Regions from separate parts of the Sphingomonas sp. CFBP 8765 genome, predicted to be linked through region 1. Evidence: riboswitches for the same ligand, from Rfam matches in the RefSeq annotation. Region 1 holds a riboswitch; the other holds the start of a gene.
The links. Region 1 has a riboswitch for thiamine pyrophosphate ahead of IFT87_RS08070 (TonB-dependent receptor domain-containing protein). Riboswitches for the same ligand answer to the same signal wherever they lie in the genome.
Positions count from the first base shown of each region.

Region 2: another riboswitch for thiamine pyrophosphate. It lies ahead of thiC (phosphomethylpyrimidine synthase ThiC); the one in region 1 lies ahead of IFT87_RS08070 (TonB-dependent receptor domain-containing protein).

Region 1 covers NZ_JACYTY010000002.1:733,876-749,085, reverse strand. The annotation lists gene IFT87_RS08085 (copper resistance protein B) at 1-287, shown strand, start outside; gene pnuC (nicotinamide riboside transporter PnuC) at 218-835, opposite strand; gene IFT87_RS08075 (phosphotransferase enzyme family protein) at 832-1,983, opposite strand; gene IFT87_RS08070 (TonB-dependent receptor domain-containing protein) at 1,998-4,310, opposite strand; TPP riboswitch at 4,381-4,469, opposite strand; gene IFT87_RS08065 (FadR/GntR family transcriptional regulator) at 4,634-5,356, shown strand; gene IFT87_RS08060 (outer membrane beta-barrel protein) at 5,564-6,808, shown strand; gene IFT87_RS08055 (SLBB domain-containing protein) at 6,819-7,637, shown strand; gene IFT87_RS08050 (glycoside hydrolase family 5 protein) at 7,918-9,000, shown strand; gene IFT87_RS08045 (ATP-binding protein) at 9,107-10,420, shown strand; gene IFT87_RS08040 (GNVR domain-containing protein) at 10,404-11,780, shown strand; gene IFT87_RS08035 (CpsD/CapB family tyrosine-protein kinase) at 11,777-12,664, shown strand; gene IFT87_RS08030 (WecB/TagA/CpsF family glycosyltransferase) at 12,679-13,407, shown strand; gene IFT87_RS08025 (polysaccharide pyruvyl transferase family protein) at 13,404-14,234, shown strand; gene IFT87_RS08020 (lipopolysaccharide biosynthesis protein) at 14,238-15,210, shown strand, end outside.
Region 2 covers NZ_JACYTY010000002.1:362,510-377,719, forward strand. The annotation lists gene IFT87_RS06205 (ABCB family ABC transporter ATP-binding protein/permease) at 1-392, opposite strand, end outside; gene IFT87_RS06210 (hypothetical protein) at 412-744, shown strand; gene IFT87_RS06215 (phytoene/squalene synthase family protein) at 890-1,837, opposite strand; gene IFT87_RS06220 (LOG family protein) at 1,986-2,567, opposite strand; gene IFT87_RS06225 (phytoene desaturase) at 2,766-4,244, opposite strand; gene crtY (lycopene beta-cyclase CrtY) at 4,241-5,407, opposite strand; gene IFT87_RS06235 (GNAT family N-acetyltransferase) at 5,643-6,227, shown strand; gene IFT87_RS06240 (hypothetical protein) at 6,400-6,819, opposite strand; partial or broken gene IFT87_RS06245 (sterol desaturase family protein) at 7,241-7,596, shown strand; gene IFT87_RS06250 (DUF2141 domain-containing protein) at 7,517-7,951, shown strand; gene IFT87_RS06255 (MipA/OmpV family protein) at 8,021-8,884, shown strand; TPP riboswitch at 8,974-9,081, shown strand; gene thiC (phosphomethylpyrimidine synthase ThiC) at 9,121-11,043, shown strand; gene IFT87_RS06265 (alkylphosphonate utilization protein) at 11,099-11,404, opposite strand; gene IFT87_RS20680 (hypothetical protein) at 11,430-11,555, opposite strand; gene IFT87_RS06270 (hypothetical protein) at 11,724-12,272, shown strand; gene IFT87_RS06275 (YbhB/YbcL family Raf kinase inhibitor-like protein) at 12,265-12,903, shown strand; gene IFT87_RS20685 (hypothetical protein) at 12,947-13,075, opposite strand; gene IFT87_RS06280 (GGDEF domain-containing protein) at 13,411-14,421, opposite strand; gene IFT87_RS06285 (peroxiredoxin) at 14,517-15,047, opposite strand; gene IFT87_RS06290 (inositol monophosphatase family protein) at 15,139-15,210, shown strand, end outside.

The DNA of each region.
Region 1 (15,210 bases):
CGCGTGCGGAGGCCTGGTACGACCAGCGCATCACCCAGCGCGCGATCCTCCAGCCGCGTGTCGAGCTGAACCTCGCCGCGCAGGACATGCCCGGCAGCCGGATCGGCGCGGGGCTGTCCACCGCCGAACTGGGCCTGCGGCTACGCTACGAGATCCGCCGCGAATTCGCGCCCTATGTCGGGCTGGCCTGGGAACGGCGCTACGGCGCCACCGCCCGCTATGCGCGCAGCGACGGCGATAGCACGGGCGGGGTCTCGCTCGCGCTCGGTGTGCGCGCCTGGTTCTGACGCGCCGCCTGCCACTGCCGATAGCCCAGCAGCGCGAGCAGGATCATCGCCGCATAGAGACCCGCGGTCAGCATCAGGCCCTTCGCGACGAACATCCCGACATAGACGATGTCGACGACGATCCACAGCAGCCAGCTCGCACTGTGCCGCCGCGCGGTCCAATATTGCGCGACGAGGCTGAAGCTGCTCAGCGTCGCATCGATCCACGGCAGCGCCGCGTCGGTATAGCGGCTCATGACGAACCCGATTCCCAGCGCGGCACCTGCACCGGCGCAAAGCCCCGCCAGCGCGGGGATCGGCCGTAGCGGCACGACGGCGACGTCGCCCGCATCCTGCCGCCCGCGCGTCCAGTTGCGCCACCCATAGACCAGCGCACCCGCGAACACCGCCTGCAGCATCATGTCCGCATAGAGCCGCACGTCGAGGAACAGCTTGAAGTACAGCGCACAGGCCAGCAAATTGACCGGCCAGCACCACAGCCGCCGCACCGCGGTCAGCCAGATGCCGAGGAAACTGACCGCGACCGCGGCGATCTCGAGCATCGTCACGCGCCGTTCTCCGCATCGGCGATCCGGCGGAGGAACGCCTGCCCCGGTTCGGACAGAAACCACGCCGCATGGCCGATCAGATAGCCGTCCCAGGCCAGCGCCGCCGCGCTCATGTCGCCGAGCACCCCTGCGAAATACGCGACCTCCGACAGGGCGAATTCGAGATGCACCAGCGGCAGCAGCCGGACGAGCGTCGCCCGGTCCTCCGCACCGAACGCGGTCGTCGCCGCATAGCCCGCCAGCAGCGCACACGCCGCCTCGGGCTGGCCGATCGCGGCGTCCGCGCCCTGCCCGAGCGCCAGCCAGGCAACACCGCTGCGTTCGATCGCGATCGCCACGTCGTGCAGCGCGCAGGTCCGGTCCGCCAGCCCGAAATCGATGACGGTCCGCACGTCCTCCTCCTCCCAGAGCAGGTTGGAGGGATGCCAGTCATTATGCGTCCACAAGGCCGGCTGCGCGGCGAGCCGCGGCTGCAACCCGTCGCCGAGCGCGCTGAAGAGCGACGCGAGTTCACGCCGCCACGGCCTCCGGGCGAGGAACGCGGCGAGCGCCGGCCGCGCCACGACATAGCGTCCCGCCGCCGCCATAGGATCGGGATCGGGCAGGATGGTGAAGCTCGCGACCAGCGGTTGCAGCACGCGCGCCGGCGCATCGAACCCCTGCGACGCGCGGTGCAGCCGCGCCAGCGCAACGCCCGCCGCACGCGCCTGCGCGAGCGACAGGAACGGCGTCCAGGACGGCCGGTCGCGATACAGGTCGACGCCGGCGGCCTTGCGATGCAGTTCATAGGTCCAGTCGCCACGGGCCAGCGCGCCGCTGTCGCTGGCGGCGAGCGTCATGACCTCCGGCACCGTAATGCGCGTCCGCAGATGCGCGATGAACCGGTGTTCCGCGCCCAGCTGATCGGGCGTCCGCATCCGGCGGTGATGCCGCTTGAGCAGGAACATGCCCTGCCAGGTCTCGACGAGCGCCGCTGCGGAGAAAGGACGCGGCGAATGCCAGTGCACATGCTCGAGCAGACCGGCGGCCGGAAACTGCGCGACCACCGTCGCGGCTTCCTCGGCGGTGATCGCCGGCCAGCTCGGTGCGGCCATGTCCGTGCCCATCCCGTGGACCAGATGCGCCGCCGGCGAGCCCGCGCCGATCATCGCGCGCGCTCCGGTCACAGGCCGCGCGAGATGGTCGCCATGACGGCCGCACCACTTCCGACATAATAGGTCGGCGCAGATCCCGCGATCAGCGTCCCGCCGCGCCCGATCACGTCACGCGCATTGGTCGAGACCGACTGCACCCCCGCCAGCACGCGCGGATCGGTCACGTTGATCGCGTTCAGCCGCAGGTCGGTCCGCTTGCCGTCGAGCATCGACGCCAGATGCACGCCGACCGACAGGTCGAGCGTCGCATAGCCCTTGATGCTCTCGTCGTTGACGAAGGTCGCATATTGCCGGCCGACATATTTCACCGCGACACTGCCGAACAACCGTCCGTCGTCATAGGTCCCGCCGCCACCGACCTGGACGGTCGGGCTCGAGACCGCATGCCGGCCGCGGGTCGGCAGATAATCGTCGCCAACCGGCAGGTCGTCGCTGATTCGCGCGCGTAGATATTCGCCCGAGACATAGACGCTGACACCGCGCGCCGGGCGATAGTCGATCTCGGCATCGATCCCGTAGGAGCTCTGTCCCCCGGCATTCAGCGTCGAATTGACCAGCGCGCCGCCGCTATTGATGACCGTTGCCAGCTGGCGGTTGCGGAAATCATAATGAAACCCCGTCACCGATGCGGACAGCGCTGTACCGATATAGCGATAGCCCAGCTCCTGCGAGACGGCATATTCGTTCTTCAGCGCGGTCGTCCCCGCGCTGACCAGCGCACCGCCCGCATAGCTGTCGTAGAGCGTGAACTCGTTCGGCGTGCGGAAGTTGGTGGTGATGTTGGCGAACAGCTGCTGCCGGTCGTCGATCTCGTAATGCACCGCCGCCCGCGGCAGCGCGGCGAAGCTGTCGAGACGGACGCTGTCCTGCGGGCCGGGCAAGTAATTGCGCCCGCTGCGCAGCACATTGACGCCCTTGAACCCGATATCGACCGCAAGACGCGGGGTCAGCGTGACATGGTCGGCCAGGAACGCCGCCTTGGTCACCGTCACGGTCCGCTGGTTCTCATAGGCGAGCAACCGGCCGTCGGCGGTCCGGATCGCCTTTGCGCGATAGCCCCAGCGATCGGCCGGTGCGCCATCGGCGCCGACCGCGGTGTAGGACTGGACGACGCGGTCGATGCCGTGATCGAACCACAGCCCCGCGGTCAGCCGGTGGATGCCCCGCTCGATCGTCAGCGTGTTGACCGTGCCCACGCGGCGCTGGTCACCTGTATAGTTGCCCAGCACCGTCGCGACCCCGTCGACCGCGCCCGGCAGCGCGATCGGATCGGCGAGCGGCTCGATGCCGAGGAAATTGCCGGTCGTGCCGAGCTGCGTGCCATAGGGCGAATTGCCGTAGCCGAACTGCAGATAGCTGGTGCTGTCGAGCGTCACCCCCGCGCCCAGCGCCAGATGCACCGGCGCCGACGCATAGAGGTTGCGGAACGGCGCGCGGTAGAGCCGCCAGTAATTGGTGTTGCCCGCACTGTACCGCGCATCGAAGTTGAAATCGCGTCCCTGGGCGCGCCATTCGGCGAGCGTCGGGCTGCGATAGGTCGACGAGTTTGCATCGTTGAACGACAGCGCCAGGCTCGCGCGGTTGCCGTTGCCCCATTCGCCGAGCAGCTTGGCATCGACATGCTGGCGCGTGTCATGGCCGGCACCGCGCCAGTTGTTCGCGCGCGTGTTCGAATAGGAGACGAACGCCCGCAGCCCCGTCTGGCCGATCCGCCCGCTATCGAGCCGGACGAAGCCGCGCCGCGCCGCATAGGACCCGATCGACAGGTCGACGAGCCCGCGCGGCGCCGCACTCGGATCGTCGAGCCAGAGCGACAGCGACCCGCCCGCACCGCCCAGCGTCGGCGACGCGATATCGACCGCGGCCTGCGCCAGCGCGATGCGTTGCAGATTCTCGGTATCGGCGAACTGCGAGGGATAGGCGTAATAATAGCCAATGTCGTTCTGCGGCGCGCCCTCCATCGTCACACCGATCTCGTCCTGCCCCAGCCCGCGCAACGTCAGGCTCGAACTGGTCGACAAGCCGTAAGGATCACTCGACGCGACGGTCGCGCCGGGCAGGAGGTTGACCAGCTGGAACGCGTTGAGCGTCGGCGCCTGCTTGGTGATGAACGCCGCGGCGATCGCGCTCTCGGACTTGGGCACCGTCTGGTCGGGGAGCAGCCCCTCGGGATCGAGAAGACCGACGACGCGGATATCGACCGGGTCGGCGCCGTCCCGCGAATCCGCCTGCGTCTGCGCGCCGGCGGGGGTGAAGGCCACCACAGCAGCAAGTGCCACTGCCAGCGCACTGCACGCAACACGGGGCGGCCGGCCCGTCATCAGGTCAAATCGAAGGATCATCACGGTCTTGCGTCCACTCCACACGGAGGGACGACGGACGCGCCGCCAGCCCTCCCTACGCCGGTATCAACCGGATCAGGTTCAGCGGGTCATGGGCTGCAGCCCACCTCTCAGCCGCGCGTCAGCGGCCCCCCGGGGAGCGCGCCGTCTAGGCGGTTCGGTCTTCCGGGGATAGCGTTATTGCCCGTTCGCCCTTCCGCAGCGCCTTCCCGGCACACGCGCGGCAGAATTATATGACAATCCACGCCACCCAGACGCTTGCAGTGGGTGACAGCCGGACCGGTTTGCGCCACACAGGCTTTATGGAGCGTGTGCTGACCGACGTCGTTGCCCTGGAGAATCGGGATCTGGGACGGAACCTTACGCATGGCATGCTCGACCTGCTCGGCAAGGCCATCGTGACCGGCCAATATACGGATCGGCCCTTCCCGACCGAGGCGGAGATCGCGGTGGCGCATGGCGTCAGCCGATCGGTGACCCGCGAGGCGGTCAAGATGCTGACCGCCAAGGGACTGGTCAGCGCGCGCCCGCGACAGGGCACGATCGTCCAGCCAGCGAGCAGCTGGAACCTGTTCGACACCGATGTGCTGCGCTGGCTGCTGGACCGCAAATTCTCGGTCGAGCTGCTCCAGCAGTTCAACCAGCTGCGGATCGGGATCGAACCGGAAGCGGCGGCGCTCGCGGCGCTGTACCACACCGAACAGGACATGGTCGCGATCGAGGCGGGGCTGGCGCGGATGGCCGCGGCTGAGCGCAGCTATGACGATCCACTCGACGCGGACATCGCGTTCCACGTCGCCGTCCTGCGCGCGTCGCGCAACCCCTTCTACGCACAGTTCCAGTCGGTGGTCGAAACCGCGCTTCGCACCTCGATCCGCTTCACCAACCGTATCAAGGGGCGCAGCGCGAACATCGCCGACCATGCCGCGGTCGCCGTCGCGATCGCCGCGCGCGATGCCGATGGTGCGCGCGACGCGATGCGACGCCTGATCGGCGACGTGCTCAGCCTGATCGCCGAGGCCTGACACCCGAATCGTCGCGACCCGGTGTACGATCAAGGGACAGCACCGTGCGACGCCGTCACTCGACCTGATCGCGCTTTTCACTTATCGAGACGCGGTGCCCTTGGGCCCGGTGCCGCGAGTCGAGATTTGACAAGCGCCGGAATAGCTCGAAGGACGAAATGCGACCGCGCATCATGCGGGTAGCAATTGAAAACATGACGGGAAACAATGCGAAGGGCTCGAGACGAGCGAACTGCACGGATCGGCAAGGTCGCGCTCGCGGCGGCCATGACCGGCGGTTTGGTGAGCGGTGCGCAGGCACAGACGGTCAACGTCAACACACCCGTCAGCGTGCCCGTCGCGGGCAATGTCGACCGGTTTCGTGTCGTGCCGGTGATCACCAGTGTCTATGACAGCAACGTGCTGCGTCTCAACGACGCGCGCGGCAGCGGACCGCGCGACAATATCCGCGTTTCGCCGGCGCTGGCGGTCGACCTGAACCGCATCTTCGGACGCACCCGCGTCACCGCCGGCGGCACGGTCGGCTATGATTTCAACACCCGGTTCAGCGGCCTCGATCGCGAGCGGATCAACCTGACCTCGAGCGTGACGACCCCGGTCGGCGCGCCCTGCAGCGTGACCGGCAGCGCGGCGCTCGAACGCGCGCAGTTCGATCTCGGCGACACCAACACCGTGGTGACCGAGAGCTTCCTGCGCCAGGTCTATGACGTCGGCGCGAGCTGCCGCGCCGCGGCGGGTTTCTTTCCCGCGGTGGGCGTCAACCGCGTGTCGCTCACCAACAGCAGCCGCAAGGTTCTGGACACGAACCAGTCGGCGCTGCGCGCGGGGATCGGCTACGGGCGGCCCAGCCTCGGTACGCTGCAGCTCATTGGCTCGGTTGCGAAGATCGCGCGCCCGGGTATCGAGGATCTGACCGGGATCGACGATTCGACGATGATCACCGACGTCCAGCTGGTCTTCGAACGTTCGGTCGCGCCGCGCGTCAGCTTCCGGCTTGGCGGCGGCATCACGCATGCCGACCCCAAGCGCGCGGCCGTGCCGTCCTTCAGCGGCCCGTCGTTCGACGCGCAGGTGACGATACGCCCGGTGCCCCGGTTCACGATCGTCGGCTCCGGCCGCCGTGCGGTGCAGAATCAGAGCTCGTTTGGCGCGACCTATATCATCGCCGACAGCTACAACCTCAACGTGTCCTATCTGCTCTCGGCGCGTAGCACCGCCACGCTGTTCGCCCAGCGCGCGCGACGCGACCCGCGCGGCGAGGATCTGGCGCTTACGCTTCAACCACCACGCGGCAAGGATAGGCTGAACGTCGTCGGCGGAAGCTATGCATTCGATTTTCACCGGTCGCTGCGGCTCAGCCTGAACGTCGCTCACCAGCGCCGCACGGCGGACAATGCGATTTACGACTATACGGCCACATCCGCATCGGCGGGTGTCACGGCCCGTTTCTAAGGGGATGATGATGAAGATCCGCATGGCGCATTCGCTTGTTCTGCCGTTGCTCATGGCCGCTGCGGCCGCCGGGGCGCAGGTACCAACCGCGCGCCCGACACCCGCGCCGGCGGGTGCCGTACCCAACGACGGCTATCGCCTGGCCCCCGATGACGAGGTCGAGGTGACGATTTTCGGCCAGGGCCCGGGCCAGGTGGTCAAGACGCGCGTCAAAAGCGATGGCACGATCACCCTGCCGTTCCTCGGCGCGGTCCAGGTGCGCAACCAGACCGCGCGTGAACTGGCCGCGGACATCGCCGCCCGGCTGCGGAGCGGCGGCTATTTCGTCAAGCCCGTCGTCAATGTCGAGGTCACGCAGTTCGTCAGCAGTTCGGTGACCGTGTTCGGCGAGGTCGGAACCCCCGGCATCTATCCGCTCGATCTGCAGCTGACCGTCGGCATGACGCTCGCCCGCGCGGGCGGCACGCGTGGGACCAGCGCGGACTATGCGATCCTGAAGCGGGTCGGCGATCCGGTCGAACACCGTATCCTCCTCTCGGACCTCAGCGGCGAATGGAGCGCGGCGACGCTGCTCGAGGCGAAGGACACGCTCTTCGTTCCGGTCGCGCCCGTCATCTATGTCTATGGTCAGGTGAATTCGCCCGGATCCTTCCCGTTAAAGACCGGGATGACGGTTCGCCAGGCGCTTGCCCGCGCCGGTGGTCCGACGCTCGCCGGATCGACGCGGAACGTCACGATCTTCCGCGACGGCGAGAAGCTGAAGAAGGTCGATCTCGACGGCGAACTGAAGGCCGAGGACTCGGTCTTCATCAATGAAAAATGGCTCTAAATCAGTGATCGGCGTCCGGGGGTCGGAATGTCTCGTTTCATGCGATGCCCTGCGCGTTCGTCGTCGCCAGGTCCGTTTCGCAACAGCCTGACGTCTGCGGTCACGGCCTGAGAAGAGGGCGTTCCGGCAACGGGGCGCCCTTTTTCATGCCCTACTGCCCCGCCATGTCCGTCGCCGCCCGCACCAGCACGCCTTGCCATCCGGGCCAGCCGTCGCGATTCCCCCGGCGTTGGTCGAGTGACGCTTGCACGGGTCACCGGCTTGGGTGATGGGCGTGCCGATGCGACATAACGGCCTGTTCATTGCGCTGGGAGGCGCTGCGCTGGTCGCGACGGCTGGCGTTGCGGTCATGATTGCGCCCGCGCGCACCGGTCTGCCGATCACGCTCGATCCCGCCGCCGATGCCCCCTCCGCGACAGGGCCGCGCAAGCCCGCGCATCCGCGCTATACCGGCGTCAACATCGCGACGGGCGGCTTTGCCTCCAAGCGCATTCCCGGGCGCTACGGCTTCGACTATTTCTACCCCAAGCCACAGGAGACCGCGCCCTTCGTCGCCGCGGGCATGAATGCGATCCGCGTGCCCGTTCTCTGGGAACGGCTGCAACCGCAGCCCAATGCCCCGATCGACGCCGCGGAACTCGCGCGGCTCGACGAATCGATCGCTGGGCTCGGCGGGTTCGGCCTGATCATCCTCGACGTGCACAATTACGCCAAATACCGCGGCCAACGGCTCGACCAGATCGACCCGCGCGGCGCGATGCTCGCCGACCTCTGGACCCGCCTCGCCCGCCATTATGCCGGGGACAAGCGTATCGGGTTCGGCGTGATGAACGAACCCAATGGCCTGTCCGCCACGGCGTGGCGACCGATTGCGGAGGCGTCCTTGCAAGCAATCCGCGCGACGGGCGCGCGCAATCTGGTGCTCGTCCCGGGAACGAACTGGTCGGGTGCCCATTCCTGGACGAAAGGCAGCGACTCGAACGGCGAGGCGCTGAAAACGCTCGTCGACCCGGCGAACAACATGGCGTTCGAGATGCACCAATATCCGGATGCCGACTCCTCGGGCACGCATCCGGAATGCGTGTCGCCAAAGGCCGCCGCACAGGCGTTCGATTCGGCCACCGCCTGGCTGCGCGCCAACAAGGCACGGGGATTTCTCGGCGAATTCGGCGCGAGCAGCGACCCGAACTGCCTCGCCGCGCTCGATGCGGTGCTCGGCACACTTGACGCGGGCTCGGACGTCTGGCTCGGTTGGACCTATTGGGCAGGCGGCGCCCTGTGGGGGCCGTATATGTACAGCGTGCAACCCGACAAGACCGGGGACAAACCGCAAATGTCTATCCTGATACGGCACAAATCTTAATGATCACAGGGTATAGTGGCCCCGTGGAGCCGTACGGCAATCCTATTGTGCGTTGCAGCAACGTCGCGTACCCGCTCCCCGGATCGGCAAGGCAGATACAAGAATTATGTTGAAGTCATGGATTGCATCGCTGACGCGCTGGCTGGACGGCCGCGGATGGGCCGAGCCCCCCGTGATCGAGCTGACGCATCGCTACACCCCGCCCGCCGCGCCGGTCGTCGACCTGCCCGCGGATCCCGTCCCGGCAAGCACCGCGACGCGGCTGATCGGCGACCGGCGCAGGATCGCGGACACGTTCGATGCCGCACGCCCGGTGCGGACCCGCGGCGAGCTGTTCGGACGCGCGGTCGAGCTCGACCATCTGCTCGCCGCGACGCTCGACTTTCACCAGCATGCGGTGATCCACGGCGCACGCGGCTCGGGCAAGACGTCGCTGGTGCGCGTGCTCGGCGAGCATGCGGATGAATCGGGCGCCGTCGTGCTCTATTTCGCGTGCGAACCGCATGCGACCTTCGCCGACATCATCAGGCTCTATCTCGACGCGCTCCCGCCCGCAGCCTTCGCGCCCGGCGGACAGCGTGCCTTTGCGCAGAAGCTCGAACAGATGCCGGAGAATTTCGGCCCACGGGCGTTCGTCGATCTGGTGGCAGACCGCGTCACCGCGCCGACGATCCTGATCTTCGACGAGTTCGACCGGATCGAGGATGCGAGCGTGAAGAGCGACGTCGCTGCGGCGATGAAGCTGCTGTCCGACGCGCTCGTGCCGGTGCTGTTCGTGCTGGTGGGAATCGCGCGGACCGTGTCCGACGTCGTCGCTGGCCACCCGTCGCTGCGCCGGCACATGCGGATCGTGTCGCTGGGCCGGATCGGCGCCGACAGCGTCGACGCGCTGATCGCACGTGGCGAGGCCAATACCGGCGTCCGCTTCGATACCGATGCGCGCGTGATGATCGCCGATGCCGCCTGTGGCTCGCCCTATCACCTGCGCATGCTGGCCGGGCATTCATCGCTCGCCGCTGTCAGCAGCGACGCGGATATCGTCACCAAGGCGCATACCCGCACCGGCTTCGTCGATGCGTTCAGCCACTGGGCGCAGATGAACGAACCCGATGCGCGGCTGTTCGCGAAGGTCGTGCTCGGCTGCACGCTCGAACAGCGCGATGCGCTCGAGGCCTTGGCCCGCACTGCCGCGACGATGGACGTCGTTTTGCTTGATACCGATCGATATGATCGTGCCATTTCGATGCTAGACCCCGCATTGGTCCGCGAACGGGGCAATGACGGCGAACACGATGGCGTGTATTTCCGTGACAGTACCGCGCCGCAGATGCTGATCGCGCTGTTGATGACGACCCCTGTTTCCACCACGGCGGCCCGGCTTGGCGCACCGCAGGAGAGCAACCTTGCTAATACCCGCTGATCTGATCGCGTCGCTCAAGGCGCGCTGGCGTATCGAGCTGGCGATCATTCTGCTGATCGTCGTGCTGGTCGCACTCTGGACGGCCGTCACGCCCAAGACCTATGTCGCGCAGTCCTCGCTGCTGTTCGACGGCGGCCCGGCCCAGTCGGTTACCGACGAGGCGGCGCCGCAGCAGGATGGCGTGGCCGCGCTCGTCGCGACCCAGGCCGACGTCCTGCAGAGCGAGGCGATCGCCGCCGCGGTCGTCCGCGACCTGAAGCTTGCCGCCAACCCGCAGGTTGCTGACCAGTGGCGTGCGCGCACCGGTGGCGCCGGCGACGTCAACGCCTGGTATGGTCGCCAGCTGCTCGGCGGGCTCGAGGTCATACCGGGCCGGACCTCGCGCGTGCTCGCGATCCGCTTCAAATCGGCCGATCCGCAATTCTCGGCACAGGTCGCCAATGGCTTTGCCACCAGCTACCTAGATGCGCGCCTGCAACTGCAGACCGATCCCGCCCGCACCTATTCGCGCTGGTTCGAGGATCGCACGCGCGAGGTCCGCACCGCGCTCGAGCAGGCGCAGGGCCGGCTGACCGCGTTCCAGCGTCGCACCGGGATCGTCGACACGACGACCAACAACACCGACGCCGCGCGCCTGACCGAATTGTCCGGCCAGCTAACCGCGGCCGAAGCGGCGGCGGCGGATGCCGGCGCGCGGGCGGGCGGCGGCAGCACCGGGCTCGACGTGCAGTCGGCCGGTGTCGTCCAGGGTCTGCGCACGCAGATCTCGGCCAAGACGGCCGAAGTCGCACAGCTCAGCGCGGATCTCGGTCCGAACCACCCGCAGCGTCAGGCCGCCGAGGCGGAACTGTCGGCGCTGCGTCGCCGGCTCGCGGTCGAGACCGGGACGAGCACCAATGCGGTGCGCGTCGCCAGCGGTGCGGCGAGCAGCAAGGAAAGCCAGATGCGCGCCCTGCTGAACCAGCAGCGCGGCAAGATGCTGTCGCTCGCGGGAGACCGCGCCGAGCTCGACGTGCTTCAGCGTGACGTCGATTCGGCGCGCGCGGCCTATGACACCGTAACCCAGCGTCTCGGCACGATGCGGCTGCAGAGCGAGGCGCCGTCGACCAACGTCGTCCAGCTCGACGTCGCGCAGCCGCCGATGTTCCCCTCCTCGCCCAACGTACCGATGCGGTTGGCGCTCGGCCTAGTGCTGGGCGGGATGCTGGCGGCGGGGACGGCGCTGGCGCTCGAACTGTGGCGGCCGCGGGTGCGGACGTCGAGTGGCGCAGCGACGGCCATGGGTGTGCCCGTGCTGGGCTCGGTATCGTTTTCGCAGTCGCGCGTCGCGTCGCTGCTGGGTGGAAGGCAGACGTCATGAGGCTTCGTTCGAGCGAAACGGCAAATGTCGTTCGTCCCGCGGTCGCGCCGGGCGCCGAAGCGCCCAGCCAGCGGCAGCTTCTGGGCAAATTGCTGTCGCTGTCGCCCGAGGCGCATCGCCAGATCGAGCATCGCCAGGCTGAAACCGGGCTGTTGTTCGGCGAGGCGGCGGTCCAGCTCGGCTTTGCGACCGAGGAGCAGGTGCGCCGCGCGATCGAGCTGCAGCAGGGCTTCACCGTTCTTCCCGAGGGCGATGAGCGCGTCGATCCGCTGGTCGTCGCAGCATTCGCGCCCGACGATCCCATCGCGGTCACCGCGCGTGACATTCGCGCGATCGTGACGCGCGACGTCCGTCCCGACGGCTCTCCGCTTCAGGGGATCGCGATGATCGGGATCGACGACGAGACGCTGCATACCACCGTGCTCACCGCCAATCTGGCCGTCGCGTGCGCCCAGGCCGGCTATTCGACGCTGCTCGTCGATGGCGGCATCGGCGCGCCGCGTCAGCACGGGCTGTTCCGCCTGCCCAACCGGACCGGGCTGTCGACGCTGCTGTCGTCGGGCGGCCGCGTCGAGGCGATCGCCCAGACGACCGCGATCCCCGGCCTGTCGCTGCTGTCGGCGGGTCCGAGCGTCCCCAACGCGTCCGAGCTCTTCGACCGCCAGCGGCTTGCGAACACGCTCGATCCGCTGCGCGATCATTATGGGCTGGTGATCTTCGACGCCGGCCCCGCCAGCGCGACACAGCTCGAGGCGTGTTTCGGGCTCGACGCGGCGATCATCGTCGCGCGCCGCAACCGGTCGGACGCACGCGCGCTGCGCAACGCCGCGGCCGTGCTGCAGGAGCATGCCACCCCCGTTCTCGGCTCGATCCTGATCGATTGAGCATGGTGGGCATGATGGAGATTCGGCGAATCGGCCACATCGATGTGGTCGCCACCGATGTACCGGGTGCCGTTGCACAGGTGGTTGCCGCGGTAGAAGGCGACGGTCCAGCCATCTTTGGCTTCTGCAATGCGCACAGCGTCAACCTTGCGCGGGCGGATCCCGCCTTCGTGACCGCGACGCGGGCGGGCGTGTTCTTCAACGACGGCAGCGGCGTCGATATCGCCAGCCGGCTGCTCTACGGCACGCGCTTCCCGGCCAATCTCAATGGCACCGACCTGACGCCCGCGGTGCTCGCCGCGCTGCCGGCGGGAACGGGCGTCTTCCTGCTCGGCAGCCCGCCAGGCGTCGCGCAAAAGGCCGCTGCGATCCTGGCGGAGCGCTTCCCGAACATCCGCATCGCGGGCAGCCATCACGGCTTTTTCAGCGCCGATGAGGCACCCGCGCTGTCGGAGCGGATCCGCGCATCGGGGGCACGGCTCGTGCTCGCCGGCATGGGACAGCCGCGGCAGGAAAAATGGGCGGCCGCCAATGCGGGCACCGTCGGTGCGGTGATCCTGTGCATCGGCGCCTTTCTCGATTTCACTGCGGGCCAGTTCGTCCGCGCGCCGCTCTGGATGCAGCGCGCGGGCATCGAATGGACCTTCCGCCTTCTGCAAGAGCCCCGACGGATGGCGTCACGCTATCTCGTCGGGAACGCGACCTTCCTGGCCGCGACGCTCGGACAACGGATGAAGCGATGAAACAGATGATGCCTCCTCGCCTGCACCGCGCACTCTCGCGTCTGCGCCATGCGCCACCGCCGTCCTATGACGACCGCTATCCGCGCGTCGACGTGTTCGAATGGCGTCCAGCGGGCAGCGCGATCAATTTCGGCGACCGGCTGGCGACGGTCGTCGCCGAGCGTGTCCTCGCGCTGCACGGCCGCAGCCTCGACGAGGAGACGGCGCGCGACGCGACGCTGTTCACGGTCGGATCGGTGATGCATTTCGCCAAGACCGGCGACACCGTCTGGGGCTCGGGCGTCAACGGCAAGATCCCCGCCGATCGTCACGCTTTCGACGCACTCGACATCCGCGCGGTCCGCGGTCCGCTGACGGCGGCGTTCCTTTCGGAGCGCGGGCTGGACGTCCCGGCGGTCTATGGCGACCCCGCGCTGCTGCTGCCGACGCTGTTCCCCGACCGGTTCAAGCGGCATAGCGCCCTGCCGGTCCTGTTCGTCCCCAACCTGCACGACCTCACGCTCGCGCCGACGCTCGGTCTGCCGTTCGTGTCGCCCCTGCGCGGCTGGAATGCGGTGGTCGAGCAGATCGTCGGGTCTGATCTGGTGCTCGCCAGCTCGCTCCATGGCGTCGTGATCGCCGAGGCCTTCGGCATTCCCGCGCGGCATGTCCGCCTGACCGAGACCGAACCGCCGTTCAAATATGACGATTATGCGCGCGGGACCGGACGATCCGGCATCGACTCCGCGAACAGCGTCGCCGAAGCGCTCGAAATGGGGGGCGCACCGCCGATATCCTTCGATCCCCAGGCGCTGCTCGCGACATTCCCGCACGATTTGTGGGAGTGAGTTATGGCTGCCCCCTCATTAGGTAAACAGGTCGGACGCGGCGCAATTTGGTCGGTCGTCAACAGCGCGCTCGTCCAGGTCATCAACCTCCTGGTCTTCCTGGTGACCGCACGGTTCGTCCCGGTCGCCGATTTCGGCATCCTCGCCACCTGCCTGCTCTTCGTCGAGCTGTTCAAGCAGATCTCGGTCGAGAGCTTCGCCACCGCGATCGTCTCGCGCGGTGCGCCCGACGCCGGCGACTACAACGCCTGCTTCCTGCTGATCCAGATCGGCGCGGTGATCGGCGCGGCGCTGATGCTGCTGTCGGCGCAGTTCATCTCGGAGATCATGCACAATGAGCGGATCGAGTTCGCGCTCCGGCTGACCTCCGTCCTGCTGCTCAGTTCGGGGCTGTCGCGCACGCATGAGGCGTGGATGACGCGCCAGTTGCTGTTCAAGCCGCTCGCGATCCGCTCGATCCTCGCGCTGCTTGTCGGCGGCGGTGCGGGCCTGTTCCTCGCGATGAACGGCTGGGGCCTGACCGCGCTTGTCGTCCAGCAGCTCACCACCTCCTTGCTGTCGACGATCCTTCTCTGGGTCGTCAGCGATTGGCGGCCGAGCCTGCGCGTCGAACGCGCCAAGCTGCTCGCGACCTGGCGCTATGGCCGCCATGTCGCGATCACCGGCTTCACCAACTTCGCCAATACGCAGAGCGACACCTTCTTCTCGTCCTATTATCTCGGCGCGTCGGCGACGGGAATCTACAACGCTGCCAAGCGCATCCTGCTCGGCCTCAACCAGCTGATGGCATCCGCGCTGTCGCGCGTCGCGCTGCCGACCTTTGCCGGGCTTCGCGACGACGAGGAACGGCTTCGCGGCGCGTTTCTGAACGCGGTATCCTTCACCACCGCGATCACCGCGCCGATGTTCCTGTCGCTCATCGCGGTCAGCGATCTGGTCGTGCGCGTCGCGCTCGGTGCGAAATGGATGGAGGCGG
Region 2 (15,210 bases), 370 kb from region 1:
AAATGGAAATCGAGGCTCAGCGCATGGAGATGGCGAAACACCTGCGCCGCCAACCGCCGTGACGCGTCCTGTCCGACCCGCTCGAACACCGCGTTGCGCAGATTGTCGAACAGCGTCGTCCCGAACCGCGAGGCCGCATAGCCGACCACCAGCAGCGCGACGAGCGTAAGCGCGCCGCGGTCATTCCCCGCCATCCGGTCGACCGCATATTTCAGGGTGAAGGCCGCGCCGAACACCTGCACCAGCTTCGACCCGATGACGAGCAGCATCGCGACGACGATCCGCACCTTCAGCTTCGGCTGCCCCGCCGGCCACAGGAATGGCAGAAAGCGACGGAGCGTCGGCAGCAACGGCTGGTCCGCGCGGGTGGAGGTGTAGGTATCAGGGGGCATTGCTGGTGGTGATGTAGGCGTGGTCAAGCCCCGGCGAAAGCGGTTGACGGAACAATCCTGCCACTTCGTCGCTTTTCATACCGTGTCCAACGCCGGGCACGGCGATCCACTGGAGAATGAAATGGAACCGCTGTTCTACGTCATGGCCATCATGGGTTGCAGTGACGGCAATATGAACTGCACCGAGGCACGGGTCGTGCCGGCGCGGTACGAAACCATGGCACAGTGCCGCGCGGCGCTTCCCGATCAGCTCGCGCAGAACACCGACGTCCCCTATCCGATGATCGGCGCCAACTGCCGCACCGCGGGCGCGCATATCGCCGTGACAGGCAAGGCCAAAGCACGGGGCTGATCCGCTCGTGTGGGGGTCACCGCCCGTCCCCCCCTCCGTTCGTGCTGAGCGAAGTCGAAGCACAGGCCCCGAACGGATGCCCTTCGACTTCGCTCAGGGCGAACGGAAGGGGCAGGGACAGACGTTGAATGTGCTAGGGCCGGATCTACCGCGGTCGTGTCCACAGCCTCGGATCCCGCGGCGTCCGCGGATACAGCCGCTCCCGCGCCGCCGCCTCCCGCGCGGCTCTGGCGATAAACCCCAGCTTTTGCGCCCCCGACGTCGTAACGCGGTGATCCCAGGCATGCTCGCCACGCGCCGCGACAGCCCGCCCGATCGCGCCATAGATGCCGGCCGCTGACAGCACGGCCCAGGCCGACCGAAACGACAGCGCGGGCGTGCCCTCCCGTGCGCTCGCCTCGAACGCCGCCGCGCGGTCCGCCATCCGCTTCGTGAGCACCGCGAGGCGCGCGCGGAACGGCGGCTTCATGTGCTGGCCGGGCGGAAAGTCCATCTCGACAAGCCAGTCCTCGGGCAGGTAGCAGCGCCCGACCCGGTCGTCCTCCTCGACATCGCGCATGATGTTGGCGAGCTGGAACGCCATTCCCAGGTCACAGGCGCGGTCGAGTGTGTCCTCGTCATCGGGATCGACGCCCATCGCGATCGCCATCATGCAGCCGACAACGCCCGCGACATGGTAGCAATATTTGTACAGGTCGTTTTCGGAGCGCGGTCGCCACTCGCGCGCATCGAGCGCGAAGCCCTCGACCAGGTCGCGCGCGAACCGCTTGGGCATCCGCGTCTCGGCCGCGACGATCCGCAGCGCGTCGAATGCGGGCTCGCCGACGACCTCGCCCGCCAGCGCCTGCTCGGTCATCGCCGACAGCGTGACGAGCCGGGCCGGGGCATCGTCGACCACGGTCATGCCGTGCCCGTGATCCTGCCCGTCGGCGATATCGTCACACCGCCGGCACCAGGCGTAGAGCAGCCACGCCCGTTCGCGCGTCGGCTTGTCGAACAACAGGCTGGCGGCCGCGAAACTCTTCGATCCGCGCGCGATCGACTCCTTCGCCGTCGCGACGATCGCTTCGCGGGTGGGGGAGGGGGAGGTCATGCCGTCACCGTTACTACCACCCCGGCGAAGGCCGGGGTCCAGGTGGGAAAGCGAGTGTAACAACGCTTAGAGCGAGCCAATCCGCGTCCCCCAACTGGGCCCCGGCCTTCGCCGGGGTGGAGCAGGATAGTGTGCGGCCTCAAGACGCTCACAGATCCGACGCGTTCATCCGGACGATCGGCTGCGTCGGCACATGCTCCGCCATCCGGTCGAGCAGCAGGTCGAGCGTATCCGCGACGATCAGCAGGTCACGGTGCTGCGGTCGCAGGAAGCCGACCTCGCCCATCTTGTCCCAGAACGCGATCAGATGGTCATAATAGCCCGCGGTGTTTAGCAGCCCGACGGGATCTGCATGATAGCCGAGCTGCGCCCAGCTGAGCGCCTCCCACAGCTCGTCCATCGTGCCCGTACCGCCGGGGATCGTCACGAACCCGTCCGACAGGTCGGTGAACATCTGCTTGCGCTGGTGCATGCCCTGCACGACGTGGAGTTCGGTCAGCCCCCGGTGCGCAACCTCCGCATCGACCAGCGCCTGCGGGATCACACCGATCACCTCGCCGCCACCCTCAAGCGTGCCGTCGGCGATCGCGCCCATCAGGCCGGTGCGGCCACCGCCATAGACGAGGCCGATTCCGCGCTCGGCAAAGGTCCGTCCCAGCGCGCGTGCGCCTTCAATATACAGGGGATCAGCCGGCGTCGCCGACCCGCAATACACAGCAAGTCTTTTCATGTGGCCTCGCTAGGGGAAGCGCGCGTGGTGCCGCAAGAAAAGAATGGGTTCGCGCGGAGACGCGGAGGCGCGGAGGTGTTGCAGTCCGGACAGCGCTTGCGCTGTCTTCACGCCCGCTCCGCCATGGGTTGGAGACGCGGTCGCTTCGCAACACGCGCATCACCTCCGCGTCCTCCGCGCCTCCGCGCGAACAAACCCTTACTGCTCGCCCTCAAGCATCAACCGCGCCGTCGCCTTAGCACTCCCGACGACGCCCGGAATCCCCGCCCCCGGGTGAGTCCCCGCGCCGACGAAGTACAGGTTCGGGATATGATCGTCGCGGTTGTGCACGCGGAAATAGGCGCTCTGCGTCAGCACCGGCTCGAGCGAGAAGGCCGAGCCCAGATGCGCGTTCAGATCCTGCGCGAAATCCTTCGGCGCATAGCTGAACTTGGTCACGATCCGGTCGTGGATGTCGGGGATCAGCCGCCGACCGATCTCGTCGAGGATCCGCTTCTCCAGGATCGGGCCGATCTCGTCCCAGTCGACCGGGAACTTGCCGAGATGCGGCACCGGCGCGAGCGCGTAGAAGGTCGAATGCCCCTCCGGCGCCAGGCTGGGGTCGGTGACGGTCGGATGGTGCAGATAGAGCGAGAAATCTTCCGCCAGCACGCCGTGATCGTAAATGTCCGACAGCAGCCCCTTATAGCGCGGCCCGAACAGGATCATGTGGTGCGGAATGCCCGGCCACGTGCCCTTGATCCCGAAATGCACGACGAACAGCGACGGGCTGTACTTCTTGCGCTCGAGCGACGCCTTGGTCCGCTGTCCGCTGCGCGACGTCGCCAGCAGGTCGCGATAGGTGTGCATGATGTCGCTGTTCGCCGCCACCGCATCCGCCTGGCCCGACCAGCCGCTTGCCGTCGTGACCCCGGTCGCGCGGTCGCCCAGCGTCTCGATCGAGGTGACCGGGTCGTCGAGCCGCAGCACGCCGCCCAACCGCTCGAACTGGGTCACCAGCGCCGCGACCAGCCGGTTGGTACCGCCGCGCGCGAACCACACGCCGCCGTCGCGCTCCAGCTTGTGGATCAGCGCATAGATCGCGCTGGTCGTCATCGGATTGCCGCCGACCAGCAGCGTGTGGAACGAGAGCGCCTCGCGCAGCTTCTCGGACTTCACGAAGCTCGACACGATCGAATAGACCGAGCGCCAGGCCTGGTATTTCGCCAGTGCCGGCGCCGCCTTGATCATCGATCCGAAGTCGAGAAACGCGACATGGCCGAGCTTCTCATAGCCTTCGTGAAACACGCCGGCGGAATAGGCGAGGAACTTCTCATAGCCCGCCCAGTCGCCCGGATGCAGCTTCTCGATCTCCGCCCGCATTTGCGTATCGTCGTTGGTATAATCGAAGTTCGTCCCGTCCGCCCAGTTCAGCCGGTAGAAGGGCAGCACCGGGTCGAGCGTCACGTCCGCGCTCATGTCGTGCCCGCTCAGCGCCCATAGTTCGCGCAGGCAGTCGGGATCGGTGATGACGGTCGGGCCGGCATCGAAGGTGAAGCCGTCGCGCTCCCAGTAATAGCCACGCCCGCCCGGCTTGTCGCGGCTCTCGACGATGGTCGTCTGGACGCCTGCGGATTGCAGCCGGATCGCGAGCGCCAGCCCGCCAAACCCTGCGCCGATGACGATAGCTGTCTTCATGATCTCATACTGCCTGCGATGGCGCGGACGGCGCGCACGATGGGGACGGGGGGCTTGCCGGTCAGGATCCGCGCCTTGTCGGTCATGGTCGAACGTCCGGCATAGAAACGGCCTATCAGCGAAGGGGAGAGACGATAGAAGCGCTCGAGGATCCGGTAGCGTTCCTCGGGCTCCGCCGCGCGGAACAGCATCGTGTCGAGCATCCGGTAGAAACCGCGACTCTTCCACGTCGCCTGCGCCATCGCATAGGTCGCGTCATGCAGCCGTGCGCCCGAGAAATCCCCCAGCGCCGCGATCATCGACGCGGTCCGCACCGCATCGGGCAGCGAATAGCCGGTGGTCGGGTGGAACATCCCCGCGCGCATCCCCGCCTTGGCGACGCGCGCGCCGGTCGAGCGCCAATAGGCCTCGAAATCGCCGCCCATCGCGACCGGCAGCACGCCCGATTCCTCGCGCTCGATCCGCTTTACTGACCAGCCGCGCTCGGCGACATAGGCATCGATCCGGTCGCGCAGCACGGGCAGATCGAGATCGGGCGTGTCGCTGTAATAGGTGTCCTCGACGAACATCCGCCGCGCCTTGAACGGCAGGCAATAGACGAAGCGATAGCCGTCGAGCTGTTCGACGCCTGCATCCATCACCATCGGCCGCGGCGCCTTGTGCATCGCGTCGAGCAGCATCTCGCGTCCGAGAAATTTCTGCCACGCCAGATCGAGCAGCGTGAGGTCGCCCGGCCCGCGCGCGTCGATCACCCCGGTCGCTTCGATCCGGTCGCCGTCGCTCAGCACCACCGCGGTCGCGCTCGCGCCGCTGACCTTGCGGTCGAGCATCAGCGCGTGCGGCGGCAGGACGCGGCGTACCTCGCGGTCGAGCTGGACGCTCTCGATCGAATTGTAACGCGCGTCGATGGTCCGCGCATGCCCTGGAAAGCGCACGTCATAGCCCTGCCAGCCATGCACCACGAGCGGCGCGACGATCCAGCGGTCCGCCGCCGCCACGTCGCTGTCGAAGAACGACCAGAGGTGATTGCCACCGACCGTCGGGGCGGCATCGACCAGCCGCACGTCGAGCGCCGGATGCTTCGCTTTGAGCGCCAGCGCGATCATCCCGCCGGCCAGGCCCGCGCCAACGATCGCGACGTCGCAGGAGATCGTCGATGCCATGGCTCCGACTAGCGCAAACCGGCGCCTGCGAAAACAGCCTTTCCCGCCCAATCGCACGCGAAGACAACCTGCATTGCCGGCCCCGCTGCCTCTTCCGCCACCGAGGCGATCCCCCTCGGGTTACCGCCTTCCGCTGCCACCGCGCGGCGGACGCGAAGGGACGGGGAGCGCCAGGTCGGGCATGGCGCGCCGCCGCCATCTCCGCCACTATGTCCATGCCAGATCCGGAGCCGCCATGCCCCCCTCACACCCGACCGACGCTTCGCCAGCACCGCACGCCGGCCCCCGCCACCCCCAGGCGCCGACGCTGGCCACGGCGCGCCTGACGCTGACCGGCCATGTCCCTGCCGATCTCGACGACTGCGCCGCGATGTGGGCCGATGCCCGCGTCTATGCGATGATCGGCGGCTCGCCGCGCAGTCGCGAGGAGGTGTGGATCCGGTTGCTCCGCTCGATCGGGCAGTGGACCGCGTTCGGCTATGGCAGCTGGATCGTGCGCGAGACCGCGACCGGCCGGCTGATCGGCGAGATGGGGTTGATCGATGCGCGGCGCGCGATCCTGCCGCCGATCGACGGTCCCGGTGCGATCGGCCCCGAAATGGGCTGGACGCTGACCGGCGACGCGCAGGGCCAGGGCTATGCGTCGGAGGCTATGGCGGCGGTCCTGGCCTGGGCCGACCCGCGCATCGCCGCCACGACCTGCATCATCGACCCCGGCAACGCGCCCTCGCTCAGCCTCGCCGAGCGCCTCGGCTACCGCCTGCGCATCGAGGGTCGTTATCGTGACGCGCCGATCCTAATCCTCGACCGGCGCGCCTGACCTCGGTTCCGGACGCTCGGCGGACAGGTCGAGCGATGCTGGCCGAGGAACTGCGCGGGTTTTTACGGTACCGGGCAGCCGCAAGTCGTCGCTGCTGCCCGGCACCGTGTGCGGTGCGCGCTCTTTTCCGGATCAGCCGGGAGCGCTCATGCCCATGTTTACGCGCTGGCGATCAGTTCGCCGGGACCTTGATGAACGGGTCATAGCTGTAGGTCTTGCCCGACATCGAGAAGACGACGCTGTACTGGTAGGACCCCTGTCCTGTGCCGTTGTTGATCACACAGGTCCAATAGATGACGCCCGCGGGCGTCGTCTGTTTTTCAAGATTCTGGAATACACTATTCGGCGGGTTCTGCGTGCATTGACCGGTAAACCCGGTGATTGCGATATTATCGGCGGGATTGATGGGATAGACGGTCCACACCAAGACGTCACCGGCATTGCACGGCGTCGTCAACTCGTTGCCACCCTCGGACGTGCCTTCATAGCCCGTCGTGTCGATCATATACAGACCCTGGGTGATGGTCTGGCCACTGGCCGTCGACTGAGCTGTTTCCACATCCACAGCAATCATGATGTTGATGGTTGCCATATCCTCATCTCCTAAATTTATAGTATCGAGATGGCCTGTCTCCGACATGGCGTCAGACTTTCAAACAGGCGTTATCGTCGTAATGGAGCAATGTTCTGCTATCCGGATCTGAAATTCGTTGACCTGAGTGAAATTTCACATTGCAAGGCGTCAATGAGACTTCAACAACCGAGTTGTTGGCGCATGAATTCTGCAAAATCGATAAAGTTATGATGAGGATTCGGTGTTCGGACATAGATCAGGGCGGCGTCAAGTTTGCAGGCGCACAGGCCGTCGCGCTTTGCAGCCGCGTACCCGGATGCCGCCGGTATCGATCATTTTGCGGGGGCGATAGGCTAGAGTGAGTGCAAACAGGTGGAGCACCGTCCGGGTGTGGTCGACCTAGGATCTGAATGGCAACGGCGTTCGATCCGGTCCCGTTGCTGTGATAATTCCGCTACGGGTCGTCGCGATTCCGACCCTGGCGGTGCGCTCGGTTTGGCTCTGACGGTCATGACCGTTATGGAGGGGGCCAATCCGATGGGCCGGGAGGTTTTTCCCCGGTTCATGTGGAGGGGAGCATTGGGGACATGGCTGATCACGGCCAGCCACCATCAGCCACATCATGAACGATACAGGTGCAATTATGAGCTCACTTTCCGGTTCTGGGATCGGCTCTGCGGCACCGACCGGGAGCACGGCGATGCGGGCAGCTCGCATGCCAAGGCTGCCGCGCGTGCTGGCGGCGGCCGCGGTCTGGGCCGTTCTGGCGGCAGCGAGCCCGGTCACGCGGCTTGACGTCGAGGTCGACAATCTCCGCTCGGCCAAGGGGTTGATCCGTATCTGCCTGACCGCCGACCCCGATAATTTCCCCGCCTGTGTCGACGATGCCAAGGCACTGACCCGGACCCTGCCCGCCGCGGTCCGGACGACGAGCTTTCCGGGCCTGCCGCAGCGTGGCTATGCGCTGGCGATCATCCATGACGAGAACAGCAACTCCAAGCTCGACACGATCGCGGGTATCCCGCGCGAGGGCTATGGCTTCTCGAACAACGCGGCGGTACGCTTCGGACCGCCGCGCTTTTCCGCAGCACGGTTCATGCTCGCCGGTGATGCCGAAATGCAACAGGTTAGGATGCGTTACATCTTCTGACGGATTGCAACGGACCGAATAGGGTTGCCCCGCGTTGCGCGGTGGAACCTTTTTGTCCGGAGCCCGTCCTTGCGCGCATTCTCACTCGTTCTGACTGCCGCAACCGCGGCCGTCGCCCTCGCCACGCCGGCACTTGCGCAGACGGATCCCAATCCGACCCCGCCAATCACCGATCCCGCCGACAACAACCGCATCACGCTCGGTCTCGGCGTCGCGTCGCTTCCCGATTACGAGGGTGCGGACAGCAACAGCTTCACCCCCGGCGCGGTCGCGATCGGCACGATCCGCGGGCATGACTTCTTCACGCGCGGTACGCAGCTCTATGTGAACCTGATCCCCAATACCGGGTCGGTCGGGATCAACTACGAAGTCGGCGTTATCGCCGCCGTCCGCACCGATCGCACGGGCCGGGTCGACAACCGGCAGGTCCGCGCGCTCGGCAAGATCGACACGGCCTATGAAGTCGGCGGCTTTGTCGGCATCGGCAAGACCGGCGTCATCACCAGCGATTACGACACGCTGACCGCGCGTGTCGCCTATATCCACGACGTGTCGGGCACGCACGACAGCTATGTCATCACCCCGCAGGTCAACTACACGACGCCGCTGTCGGTCCGCACCCTGGTCGCCTTCGGCCTGTCGGCGGATTATGCAGGCAAGGGCTTTGGCCGGACCTATGCCGCGGTCACGCCGATCGGCACGATCAACAGCGGTCTGCGCACCTATGACATCAACGACAGCGGCTTCCGCCGGGTCAACGTCTCCGCGTTTGCTTTGCAGAGCCTGTCGGGCGATCTGCGCCGCGGCTTCGGCGTCGGCGCAGGGGTGCTCTACGGCCGCATGCTCGGCAAGTACAAGGACAGCCCGATCGTCGCGGACGTCGGCGATGCCGACCAGTGGCTCGGCGCGGTGGGCCTGACCTACACCTTCTGATCGCAACCCGCCGATCGATCCGAAACCCCGTGCGGCCCGGCCGTGCGGGGTTTTTCCGTTTGCGCCCCCGTCCGTTGCGCCTATGCTCGCCCTACCCCGGGGGAGCGCCGATCCGCGCTTGAGAGGAAGGCAGGAGCCTTCGACCCGCTGAACCTGATCCGGTTGATACCGGCGGAGGGAGGGAGCGGTCGCCACAGAACCGCATGCCTTGCTCCGAGACCTTTAGGAGCAAGCGCATGGCCGATTACGATCCCCGCATCCCGACCGCCGACATCGGCGTCACCACCGGCCCGATCCGCGGCTCGCGGAAGATCCATGTCGCGGTGCCCTCCAGCCCCGACGTCCGCGTCGCGATGCGCGAGATCGTGCTCGACCCCAGTTGCTCCGAGCCGCCCTTGCGCGTCTACGACACCAGCGGTCCGTACACCGACCCCAGGGCGACGATCGACATCAACGCCGGCCTGCCGCAACTCCGCCGCCAGTGGATCGAGGCGCGCGGCGACGTCGAGAGTTACGACGCGCGCGCGGTCCGGCCCGAGGATAATGGCCAGCTCGGCCCCGACCGCTCGGGCGGCGTCCCGCAATTTCCCGGCAGCATCAAGCGCCCGTTGCGCGCCAGGGCTGGCGCCAATGTCAGCCAGATGCATTACGCACGCCGTGGCATCATCACGCCCGAGATGGAATATGTCGCGACGCGGGAGAATCTCGGCCGCGCGATGCTGAAAGAGTATAAGCGCGACGGCGAGAGCTTCGGTGCGTCGATCCCCGACTTCGTCACCCCCGAGTTCGTCCGCGACGAGGTCGCGCGCGGCCGCGCGATCATCCCCAACAACGTCAACCACCCCGAATCCGAGCCGATGGCGATCGGCCGCAACTTCCTGGTCAAGATCAACGCCAATATCGGCAATTCGGCGGTCGCGTCGAACGTCGCCGCCGAGGTCGACAAGCTCGTCTGGTCGATCCGCTGGGGCGCGGACACGGTGATGGACCTGAGCACCGGCCGCAACATCCACGACACGCGCGAATGGATCCTGCGCAACAGCCCCGTGCCGATCGGCACCGTGCCGATCTATCAGGCACTCGAGAAGGTCGGCGGCGTCGCCGAGGATCTGACTTGGGAGATCTTCCGCGACACGCTGATCGAACAGGCGGAGCAGGGCGTGGATTACTTCACGATCCACGCCGGCGTGCGCCTCGCCTATATCCCGATGACCGCCAAGCGGGTCACCGGCATCGTCTCGCGCGGCGGCTCGATCATGGCGAAATGGTGCCTCAGCCACCACAAGGAGAGCTTCCTCTACGAGCGCTTCGACGAGATCACCGAGATCATGAAGGCGTATGACATCGCCTATTCGCTCGGCGACGGGCTGCGCCCCGGCAGCATCGCCGACGCGAACGACGAGGCGCAGTTCAGCGAGCTCTACACGCTCGGTGAACTCACGCACCGCGCATGGAAGAGCGACGTCCAGGTTATGATCGAGGGCCCCGGCCATGTGCCGATGCACAAGATCAAGGAGAATATGGAAAAGCAGCTCGAGGTCTGCGGCGAGGCGCCCTTCTATACCTTGGGGCCGCTCACCACCGACATCGCGCCGGGTTATGACCATATCACCAGCGGCATCGGCGCGGCGCAGATCGGCTGGTACGGCACCGCGATGCTTTGCTACGTCACGCCCAAGGAGCATCTGGGCTTGCCCGACCGCGACGACGTGAAGGTCGGCGTCGTCACCTACAAGCTCGCCGCACACGCCGCCGACCTCGCCAAGGGTCACCCTGCCGCGCAGATGCGCGACGACGCGCTGAGCCGCGCGCGCTTCGAGTTCCGCTGGCGCGACCAGTTCAACCTGAGCCTCGACCCCGATACGGCCGAGCAATATCACGACCAGACGCTCCCCGCAGAAGGCGCCAAGACCGCGCATTTCTGCTCGATGTGCGGTCCGAAATTCTGCTCGATGAAGATCACGCAGGAGGTGCGTGACTTCGCCGCCAAACAGAACGGCCCCGCCGACACGTTCCTAGCGGCCGATATCGATCAGACCGACGCCAACCGCGCGATCTTCGCCAAGGGTGCGCATGCCGACGCAGAAAAGGGCATGGCTGAAATGAGCGAGAGGTTCCGCGAGAAGGGCAGCGAGATCTACCTCCCCGCGGACGTCTGATCCGCCACATCCCGAACTCCTCCCCCGGCAGGGGGAGGATCAGGGGGTGCGTCCGTTACCGCTTGCGCACGAACTCCGCGCGCAGCACCAGACCCTTGATCCCCTCATAGCGACAGTCGATCTCCTGCGCGTCACCGGTCAGGCGGATCGCCTTGATCAGCGTGCCGCGCTTGAGCGTCTGGCCCGCGCCCTTGACGGTCAGGTCCTTGATCAGCGTCACCTGGTCGCCGTCCGCCAGCACGTTGCCGACCGAGTCGCGGACCACGACCGTGTCGTCGTCCGCCGCGCGGGTCGTGGATGCGGCGTCGGCGGCGACCCATTCGCCGCTGGCCTCGTCATAGACGTAATCGTCGTCCGCCATCGTCATCGTCCTGTTTCGTGCCGGATCACTTGAGCGTCGTCATCTCGACGGGCTTGCCCTTGGTCGTCGGGTTCGACGCGTTCGCCTTGGGCTCCTTCTCGGCCTTGGGCTTGCGGACTTCCTTGTTCGATTTCTTCTGGCTCTTGGCCATGATGCTGCCCTTCCGGCGGGGCGGAGCGCCCCGGGACGGCGACGATACACGCTTGCACTCGCGCATACCCGTAGATTCGGATCGTCGAGTCGCCCCGGCAGCGCCGGCATCGCGGGCAACCTCAGCCCGGTCGGCGCGTTGGGATGAAAAGACCATGAGGGGGCTGCGATGCATATCGGATCCGGGGCTGCGCCGATCACCCTGTCGCTGCGTGCGGGGATGGCAATGCTTGCCATGGCCGTGTCAGGCTGCAGTGCGGGCGACGATCCCCAGCAGACCGCTGCGGTCGCCAACTTCACGCCGCCTGCCACGCGGACGCCGACCCCCGTGGCGGGGCAGGCGCAGACCACGCCGCTCACCGCCTATGTCGGCAAATACCCGCATGACGCGGTCGATGGCGTCGATTTCTTCGATCGCACCGAGGTGGCCGGCGGGTTGCTCGCGGTGGTCGACGATGCCCGGCTGCGGTCGCTGATCCGCGGACGCTCGGGACCGCAGACGCCGATCTTCCAACGGGGCCGGCGCATCGCCTCCTGGGGGTGCGAGGCACATAACTGCGGCGATCACAACTGGATGGTCGCGATCGATCCGGCGGGTGGGACAGCGCAGGCCTGTTATCACGATGCCGGCACGATGCGCGATCAGAGCCGCTGGTATGCCGATGGCGCACCGGTCCTGCGCCCTGGCGCCTGTCCTTCGGAGGGTAACGATGCTTGAACACATGCCTGCCTGGCTCGGCCACGCACTTAAAGGATTGCGCGCTGGTGCCGACGCGTTGGTGATCGCCCGGTCCGGTCTCGGGTCGGGCGCGCAGGCCGGCACGGGGTTCGCGACGCTCGACCTGACCAGCCCCGCCTTTGCGCATGAGGGGCGGTTGCCGCCGCGGTTCACCGCCGATGGTGACGGGGTGTCGCCGCCGCTGGTCTGGAGCGTGCCACCTGCGGGCACCGCCGCGCTCGCGCTGATCGTCGAGGATGCGGATGCGCCGACGCCGCAACCGCTGGTTCACGCGATCGTCTGGCATATCGCTGCCGATGGGCTGCGACTGGCCGAAGGTGCGATCGCGGCCGACGGCGCAGGGACGCCCGACGGCGATGTCGGGCGCAATTTATATCTGCGCGAAGGCTGGCTGCCGCCCGATCCGCCGACCGGGCATGGCGAACATCGCTACGCCTTCCAGCTGTTCGCGCTCGATGCGGCGCTGGGCGATCCAGGCGTGTCACCGGGCCGCACCGCGCTGGTCGAGGCGATGTCGGGACATGTGCTCGCGGCGGGGTTGCTGATCGGGACCTATTCGCGCGAGGAGGCCGCGCCCGTCGGCCCCGCTTCTTCGGCCATGCTGGCCTGACCGCGACCCGCGCCTGGCGGGCAGGGATCCCCCGCGCTGCCGATCAGGCGAACGCTGCGGCATGAGTCGCGATCAGCAGGACGGTGGTCGAGAAGGCGACGATGCCGACGAGCAGGCCGCTGTCCCGCAGGCGGTCGGGCCGGTATTGGCCGCGATGGAGGTGATGAAGCATGATGCAGTCTCCGCAGTCAGGCCGGATCACGCGATCGGGATGATCGGCGTCGCTGCGCTGATCGCGATGCCGGCGAAGACCAGCGCCCCGGCGAACGAGAGGAGGATGCGCTTGGCGGATTCGAAATGGATCGAGGACATGGTGGCTTCCCTTCGGTGATGGCGGCGTCCGGACCATCCGGCTGCCGATATCCCCTGCTTTGCACACCCCGTGCCAGTTCCGTATCCGGCTGAATCAGCGCGGTTTTTCGCAGCAGCCACGCAGCAGTTGGGATTTTGCGCCACACTTATCCGGTGAACGGCGCCAAGGATCGGTGCCGCGGACCGCCGCGCGGATCAGGCGGCGCAGATCCGGTCGCGCCCGTCGCCCTTGGCAGTGTAGAGGAGCCGGTCCGCACGGGCGAACGCGCTCTCGGCGGCTTCGTCCGCATGGATCGCGGTGACGCCTGCCGAAAAGGTGATCTGGCCGAGCGGGGAATCGGTCTCGCGATTGCGGAAGCGTTTGGCGGCAACGATCGCGCGGACCGAATCGAGCAGGCGCGCGGCGTCGCTCAGGCTGACGCCGCACAACAGCACCGCAAACTCCTCGCCGCCGTGCCGCACGACGAGATGCCCTTCGCACCCCGCCGCGATCATCTGGCCGATCGCGGTCAGCACCCGGTCGCCGACGCCGTGGCCGAACGCGTCATTGACGCGCTTGAACCGGTCGACGTCGCATACCGCGAGGCAATAGGGGCCTTTGTCCGCGTCGCGTGCGCCGAACGCCTCGTCGAACGCGCGCCGGTTCGGCAGGCCGGTCAGCGTGTCGCGTCGTGCGCTGTCGCGGGCCTCGATGAGCTTGGCCCGCAGGACGTCGGTCTCGTGCTTCGCCTTGGCCAGCCGCACCTCCGACTCGCGGATCCTGCCGATCATCGCGGTCGTGATCCGCGTGATCTCGTCGATCTCGGCCAGTCCCGGCGACGTCGTGATCGCCGCCGCGCTTTCGGCCAGGTCATGGCCGAAGCCGCGGGTCTCGGCGTGGATGCTGTGCATGATCGTCGCGAATCCGTCGACATGCTCCTGCGTCTCGGCGACCAGCCGGTCCGCCTCCCCCTCGCGCAGCGCGGGATCGCATTGGTCGTCGGGGTCGACGGTCGCGGGCGTATCGGTAACCTGTCCGCCAAGCGCCTCGATATCCCTGCGCAGCAGCCGGACGCCGCCCTCGGTCAATCGCGCAACCTGCGCCGCGAGCGGGCCGTCGGGTGCCGACAGCACGGCATGCGCGAACGCATAATGCGACGGATCCGGACGCAACCGGTGCTTACGGAGGAATCGGCCGATCTGGTCGAACAGGTCCTCCGTGCTCACCTGTTGTGCGCCCTGCGCGTCCCGCATGTCATTTGCCCCCGTTTCGCCCCCGGAATAGAACGATAAAGGTTAGCAACGCGTGACGATTTGCGGATCTATCGGCGGTTAAGCGTCTCAACTGCGGCCAGCGTCGAACTGACATGCTCGGCCGGGTTCATGTCGTCGTGAACAAAGGCGACCCGGCCGTCGCGGCCGATCACGTAACTGGTGCGCTTCGTGACGTCGCGTCCCATCACTTGCTTGCCGAGCGCGACGTCATAGCCGGCGACGACCTTCGGCCCTGCACTGGCGACCGCGAACTTGCCCGCGCATTTCTCTGCCGAGAATTTGCTCAGCGTCTCGACGTTGTCCGCCGACATGCCGATCACCGTCGCGCCGGCCTTCTTGAACGCGGGGACCGCCTCGGCAAAGGCATGCGCCTCGGCATTGCAGCCGCCGGTATAGGCCGCGGGGAAGAAGTAGAGCACGACGGGGCCCTTCTTCAGCTGTTCGGCGAGGTGGACCGTGAACACCTTGCCGGCGATCGCGCCGCGCGTGGTGAAGTCGGGCGCCTTCGCACCGGGCGCGAGCGCCGCGACTGCGGGGGTGGCGACGAGGAGGGCGGCAAGGGTCGGGACGAGGCGCATGGGGCTATACTCCGGTATGATCGCAGTGACGTACGCCCGCTCGCGGCATCCGTCCATTGCTCGCGCCGTACCGTATCGATAGGCAGGGCGCATGCCAGTGACCCAAGCCGATATCGACCTCGCGCACCGCCTCGCGGATGCCGCGGGCCACGTCATCCGACCC